DNA from 2 places in the Nocardioides sp. P5_E3 genome. Region 2 is predicted to be linked to the other one. Evidence: riboswitches for the same ligand, from Rfam matches in the RefSeq annotation. Region 2 holds a riboswitch; the other holds the start of a gene.

Region 1 (3,395 bases), on a different contig from region 2:
CGACGTACCACGTGACGAGCCCGCTCACCGTGAAGAGGATCTGGTCGCGGTTCCACCGCTCGACGAGCACCGTCCGGAGGGCGACGCGCGCGGCCGTGCCGCCGCGCCGGACGAGCAGCACCCACCGCGCGGCGACGTCGAGCGCGACCGCCGAGGCGACGATCACCGGCAGCCGGAACCAGGTCGGCAGGGACGCCCCGTCGGGATCGCGCAGCGGGAGATGATGGGTCCACGCGACCAGCGCTGCCAGCGCGGCCATCACGGCCGCGACCACGGCCGCCGCTCGGAACTCCCCCCGACCCATGGGTCCACCGTAGCGACCCCCGGCCGCGGTGGACCGGACCAGAGCGAGCGGTAACCTCGGCCGGACATCTCACCTCGACCTCCAGGAGTCCTCATGGGTCGCTACGACCGCCGTGTCGCCGTCATCACCGGAGCAGCCCGAGGCATCGGCTTCGGCATCGCGCAGCGCCTCGCGAGCGAGGGCGCCTCGATCGCGGTCCTCGACCTCGACGAGGCCGCCGCCCAGGAGGCTGCCGGCCGGCTCGAGCTCGCCGACGGCGCCCGCGCTGTGGGCATCGGCTGCGACGTCGTCGACGCGGCCGCCGCCGAGGCCTCCGTGCAGCGGGTGGTCGACGAGCTCGGCGGGATCCACGTGCTGGTCAACAACGCCGGCATCACGCGCGACAACCTGCTGTTCAAGATGACCGAGGAGGACTGGGACCTCGTGATGAACGTCCACCTCAAGGGCGTCTTCAACATGACCAAGGCCGCTCAGTCCCGGTTCGTGGAGCAGAAGTACGGCAAGATCCTCAACCTTTCGAGCGTCTCCGCGCTCGGCAACCGCGGCCAGGCCAACTACTCGGCGGCCAAGATGGGCATCCAGGGCCTCACCCGCACGCTCGGCATCGAGCTCGGCCCCTTCGGCGTCACCGCCAACGCCATCGCGCCTGGGTTCATCGCCACCGAGATGACCGATGCCACCGCGCGCCGCCTCAAGATGGAGCCCGAGGAGCTGCAGCGGCTCAACGCCGAGGCGACGCCCGTGCGGCGCGTCGGGCAGCCCGATGACATCGCGGCCGCGGCCGCGTTCCTGTGCAGCGACGAGGCGTCGTTCATCACCGGTCAGACGCTGTACGTCGACGGGGGCCGCAAGCTCGGCTGAGCGCGCTCCGGGCGTGATCCCGGCCACGCCCCACGCTCGGGGACGTGGCCGGTTTTGCGTCCCTTGGGGTCGTCTGTCACCTTGGATGGCGGTCGAGAGACCCAACCGTCCCGGACTACGCCGAGTCCTGCCCGGCCGGGACGACCCCCGAGACACACCGGGGCAGGAGTGGGGGACCCACAGGTTCCACCGCCGGTCATCGACCGGCTCGGGGCGAAGCCGCCAGCCTCCCAGCAGCACCACGGGAGCACGGTGGCAGGGCACTTTCCAGCCCTAGCCCGACAGCTCACCTCACAGGCGTGGGAAAGGAACATCCATGCCTGCGACCCCTCGTAAGGCGCGAGCCCTCGCGCTCGCCCTCGCCGGGCTCGGCATCACCGCATCGACGATGAGTGCCATGCCCGCAACCGCCGCCACCGGCGGCAGCACGTCCGACAACGCCTCCACCACGACCACCGCGAAGAAGACGCAGAGGACGGCGCCCGTCAGCGCCAAGCGTCGGGTGGCCAACCGCGTGCTCACCGCACGCGACATCGCCATGCGCCAGCGCGGCGACGCCTACGCGTACGGCGCCGCCGGCCCGGACCGCTTCGACTGCTCCGGCCTGGTGAAGTACAGCTACAGCCGCGCCGGCCTCGCGCTGCCGCGCACGTCGAGCGCCCAGGCGGGACAGGCTCGCCGCATCGCCAAGAAGGACATGCGCTCCGGCGACCTGATGTTCTTCTACGGCAGCGGCGGGGTCTACCACGCCGCGATCTTCCTGCGCTGGTCGCACGGGCACGCCGTGATGGTGCACTCCCCGGGCTCGGGACAGCGCGTACGCGTCGCCGTCCCGTGGACGTCCGCCTGGTTCGCCGGGACCGTCCGCCGCGCCTGATCGGCGCCTGCCTCCGGGTGACAGGCCCGGATTGGTAGGTACTTCCTGCTGATCTACCCTGTGGCGCGCCTTCCCCGATCGGGGAGGGCGCGCCTCCAGACTTTCCAGAGAACCGCCAGACCCGAGCCCCCCGGCTCGACACCCCCGCTCGATCGGAGCTCCCCGTGCGTCACCGTCGCCACCTCTCGTCGCCCCGTGCGATCGTCGCCACCCTCGCGGCGGCCACGCTCCTCCTCGCCGGCTGCAGCGGCGGGGACGACGACCCCGCCCCGAGCGCCTCCGCGTCGTCCGAGCCGACCAGCTCGGAGACGTCCGAGGCCCCGCCGGAGCCGACGTACTGGCCCCTGACCGGTCTCGAGCGCAAGGGCGACGCACCCCGGCACCCCGTCGTCGTCACCAAGGTCGACAACACGTCCTCCAGCGCCCCTCAGGTGGGTCTCGGCTCGGCCGACCTCGTCGTCGAGGAGCTCGTCGAGGGCGGCTACACGCGCCTCGCGGCGTTCTACTACTCCAAGGTGCCCGCCGCCATCGGCCCGGTGCGCTCGATGCGCGCCAGCGACATCGGGATCGTCCCGCCGGGCGCGACCGTCGTGACCAGCGGCGCGGCCCCGGTCACGATCAACCGGATCAACGGCGCCGGCATCCCGTGGATCACCGAGGGTGCGGCCGGCGTCTACCGCGAGACGTCGCGCTCGGCGCCCTACAACCTCTTCGCCAAGCTCGGCGACATCTCCAAGCGCCTGAAGGCCGAGAAGGAGCCGCCCCCCTACCTCCCGTGGGGCGACGAGGCCGACCTGCCGAAGGGCGCGAAGGCCAGCACGCTCACCGCCGACTTCGGGGCCCACTCCACCAGCTGGCAGTTCCAGCAGGGCGGCTACGTCAACACCGACTCCTACGCCGCTGAGGGCGACCAGTTCCCGGCCGACTCCGTGCTCGTGCTGCGGGTCCGCGTCGGCGACGCGGGCTACCGCGACCCGGCCGGCTACCCGGTCCCGGAGACACAGTTCGAGGGCAAGGGCGCTGCGCTGCTCTTCCACGGCGGCCGTGTCGTGAAGGGCACGTGGACCAAGGACGGTCTGACCGGCGCGATCGAGCTCTCCACCAAGGGCGGCGACCTCACCGTGCCCGCCGGCCACGTGTGGGTGGAGCTCGTGCCGGCCGTCAACGGCAACGTCACGTTCGCGAAGTAGTCCCCGGCGCCAGCGCTCCGGCGCCTTCGTCGAGGAGGCGCTGGAGCCCGGCCAGGATGACGCCGATCGCCGTCTCGACCCGCAGGGCCGCGGCGGCGGGGTCGTCGCTGACGGCGACCGAGCCTCCCGCGGCCGACATGGCGCCGAAGAAGATACGCGTGAA
Region 2 (3,395 bases):
GTCGCTCGGCTATGACCCGGCACGCCAGCCAGGCGAGCTCGTAGCTCGCCTGGAGGTCGTGGGCCCGGGTGTCGAAGTCCGCAGCGCCCGGCAAGGCCTCCGGTACGCCGTCGCGCCTGGCTGCCGCGATGGCACGTCCCAGGGTGACGCGGTCCGGCAGGCGCGTGCCGCGGAGCGCGACGTAGTCCGCGAAGCCCTCGAGCAGCCACGGCTCGACCGGCTTGCGCACCGCACGGGTCGCGACATGGACCAGCTCGTGGCTCATGACCACCTGCGCTCCTACGTGCCTCATCCCGTCCGTGACGTCAGGATTCACGAACACGTGTACGGGACCGTCGCCGTCCGAGGCTCGTCCGACCGCGGCCGTCACCGCGGCGATCCCGGCGTACGTCCCTGGTCGTGCGCCCAGGGTCTCGTCGAGCGCGGCTGCGGTGGCGGGCACCTCCACCACCACGGGCGAGCTCCATTCCGGCAGGACGCGTCGTACGACGTCGATGCCCCGCGCCGTGCGTGCCGCCGTGGCCTCGGCGACGCTCGAGGAGCCGTCCGCCATCACGAGGACGCCGTCCGACCGGGAGACCGCGAGGCGGCCACGGAGCCACAGCGGCAGGCGAGCCCCCGCTGCTTCGGACGACGCGAACTCCACGATGCCCAGTCCCCCGCCACTCGGCGCGAAGCTCACGACCACGTCGGTGCGCGCCGGCGCCGCGTCGAAGCCGCGCACGCGCCACGTCAGCTCGGCCACGCCGCTCCACGAGCCGTCGGGGGCGACAGCGCCCAGCTGGTCGACGTAGCGCGCGTCCACGGCCGCGAGGTCGAGCGAGCGGACGTTGGCCGCGATGCCCGACAACAGCTCGTCCGCTGCCGGCACCTGGGGGGGCGCCAGCCGCGCCAGGGCCTGCCCGTCACGTTCCTCGACGGCCTCGACGAACGCGGTCAGCGCGGCCGCCGCCTCCGCCGGACTCGCCCGCGGCGCCTCGGTCGGCTGAGGGGGCGCCACCTCCTGCCGGCCGTCCATGGTGAGGACGACGACCAGGACCACCACGAGGAACAGCGAAAGGCCGGCCGCCCACAGGAGTGGACGACCGGCCTTCGATGTCTGCTGGTCAGCCAGGGCGGACCGCGCCGACGAAGGGCATCGAGTAGAGGCCCGAGACGGCGACGCCCGTGCCGGGGTTGGCAGCGTGGACGATCATGCCGTTGCCGATGTACATGCCGACGTGGCTGATCGGGCTGTAATAGAAGACCAGGTCGCCGGGCTGCAGGTCGCTGGCGGCGATGCGCGGGCCGGAGCTGAACTGGGCGCTGGACGAGTGCGGGAGCGACACGCCGGCCTGGGCCCAGGCGCGCATGGTCAGGCCGCTGCAGTCGAAGGCGTTCTCGCCCATGGCGCCGTAGACGTAGGCGTCGCCCACCTGTGCCATCGCGTACTGCACGGCCGCGGCGGCACGGCCGGACGCGGGGACTGAGACCGAGCTGGGCGCGCGGGTCGTGGTGCCGCGCGAGGCGAGCACGCGCTCGCGCTCCTCGGCCTCGAGGTCGGCGAGCAGGTCCTTGGCCTCGGCGAGCTTGTCGTCGACCGTGTCCTTCTCGTCGCTCAGCTGCTCGGTGATCTCAGCGATCTCCTTGGTGCGGGACGCGGTGGCCTCGCGACGGATCTCGAGGGCCTCGAGCTCGGTGTCGTAGTCGGAGAGCAGCGACGCCTGGAGGTCGTTGAACGACGACATCGTCGAGAGCGAGTCGAGGAACGCCCCCGGGTCGTCGGAGACGACGATCTGACCGACGGTCGAAATGCCCTCTCCCTCGAGCTGGCGCACGACGGCGTCGGAGACCTGGTCGCGCACGGCGCCGAGGCGCTCGTCCTGGCGATCCTGGTCGGCCTTCAGACCGTCGAGGTCGCTTCGCAGGTCGGCGAGGTCGAGCTTGGCGTCGTGGAGGCGCTCCTGCGCCGCCTCGGCCTCGTGGTAGAGGCGGTCGACGCGAACCTTGACGTCCTTGATGTCGGGGTCGGCCTGCGCGGGGGTTGCAGGCACGAAAGCGATGGCAGCGATCGCGGTGAGACCAAGAACGGTCGCGCCAACTCGCTTGCGGGTGTGAGCCACGAGCGGGGGAACTCCTCGGGGTGTCGTACGCCTACCAGGTGAGCTGACGGGTTCGGCACGACTGGCCTACTCCTGCTCCTCGTGCCGCTCGCGCAGCACGCCTCACAGGCGATTCACCCCAGGGGGAAGTGTGGTTCCCCGGCTCGTCGACCACGGATGATGCGGGGGTGTGGTCCACGACTCGGCGCGACGTCCGCGCGGGCCTGGTGACCCACTGCCACGGACGTCAGCCCACACCCTAAACCGCTCGAGGAGCCGTCGCCAATCTTCGGCACAAGATCTCGCGATTTGCCCCAGCCGTGTCGCACCGACCGCCGGGCGCTAGTCGCCGAATCGCCTGCACAGCTCTCCAGCGCGGCGATACGGTGCCCGCACGTCCGACAGGTCTGGAGCTATGACACAACCCCTGCTAACCGCCGAGGGCACCGACCGGATGGTCGCTCCCATGCGGTGGTTCGCGCGCACGTACGCGCTGGCCGTCATCGCTCACCTCATCGGAAACCCGGTGGGCTGGCGCGGCGACCTGTACGGCGGGACGCCGTCGCTGACGATCGTCTCGGCACTGCTCGGGGCATCCGCGCTCGTGCTGCTCGTCCGTCCCGCCGCGAGGCTGCTCGGGGCAACCGCCGCACTGACAGTCGTGTCGTTGTGGCTGGAGCTGCCGATGACGGGCAACCACTGGCTACTCATGGGATTCGTAGCGTTGGCGGTGCTCGTGGCCCTCACCCGGCCCGATCCCTGGGCTTGGCTCGCCGTCACCGGCCGGTGGATCCTGCTCGGCTTCTACGGCTTCGCCGCGTTCGCCAAGCTCAACAGCGGCTTCCTCGATCCCGCGGTGTCGTGCGGAGTCTTCTACGCCAACCAGTCCCTCAGCTCGTTCGGGCTACCGACCTTCGTGAGCGACGGACCCCTCGCTCCATTCACCATCGCCGGTCCCGTGCTGGCCGAGCTGTCAGTGCCCGTGCTGCTGGCCTTCACCAAGACCCGGCGCGTCGGCGTTCTGCTCGCGATGGTCTTCCACACGCTCATCTCGATCGACCTCGACCAACACTTCTACGACTTCACCTCCGTCCTGATCGTGCTGCTCTGCCTGTTCCTGCCGGACGCGACCACGTCGGACCTGGAGGCTCGCGCCACCCGACCGTCGCGAGCCCGGACGGCGGCCCTCGGCCTCGCTCCCGTCCTCGTGGTGTCGTCTTTGCTGCCCCCGACGCTGGTGACTGCGGTGGTGCTCAAGCTGATCCCATTCTTGGTGTGGGTGCCGCTCGCCACGTGGCTGATCGTGCGCACAAC

Evidence for each region. Region 2 has a riboswitch for cyclic di-AMP ahead of ACXJKB_RS03215 (NlpC/P60 family protein). Riboswitches for the same ligand answer to the same signal wherever they lie in the genome.
Region 1: linked by a shared signal. The riboswitch ahead of ACXJKB_RS19955 (C40 family peptidase) and the one ahead of ACXJKB_RS03215 (NlpC/P60 family protein) in region 2 are both predicted to bind cyclic di-AMP.

Annotation. Positions count from the first base shown of each region.
Region 1 covers NZ_JBFUMR010000038.1:17,509-20,903, reverse strand. The annotation lists gene ACXJKB_RS19965 (phosphatase PAP2 family protein) at 1-304, opposite strand, end outside; gene ACXJKB_RS19960 (SDR family NAD(P)-dependent oxidoreductase) at 398-1,165, shown strand; cyclic di-AMP (ydaO/yuaA leader) riboswitch at 1,274-1,480, shown strand; gene ACXJKB_RS19955 (C40 family peptidase) at 1,482-2,042, shown strand; gene ACXJKB_RS19950 (DUF3048 domain-containing protein) at 2,207-3,232, shown strand; gene ACXJKB_RS19945 (TetR/AcrR family transcriptional regulator) at 3,216-3,395, opposite strand, start outside.
Region 2 covers NZ_JBFUMR010000004.1:42,849-46,243, reverse strand. The annotation lists gene ACXJKB_RS03220 (hypothetical protein) at 1-1,045, opposite strand, end outside; gene ACXJKB_RS03215 (NlpC/P60 family protein) at 1,107-2,033, opposite strand; cyclic di-AMP (ydaO/yuaA leader) riboswitch at 2,116-2,279, opposite strand; gene ACXJKB_RS03210 (hypothetical protein) at 2,548-3,395, shown strand, end outside.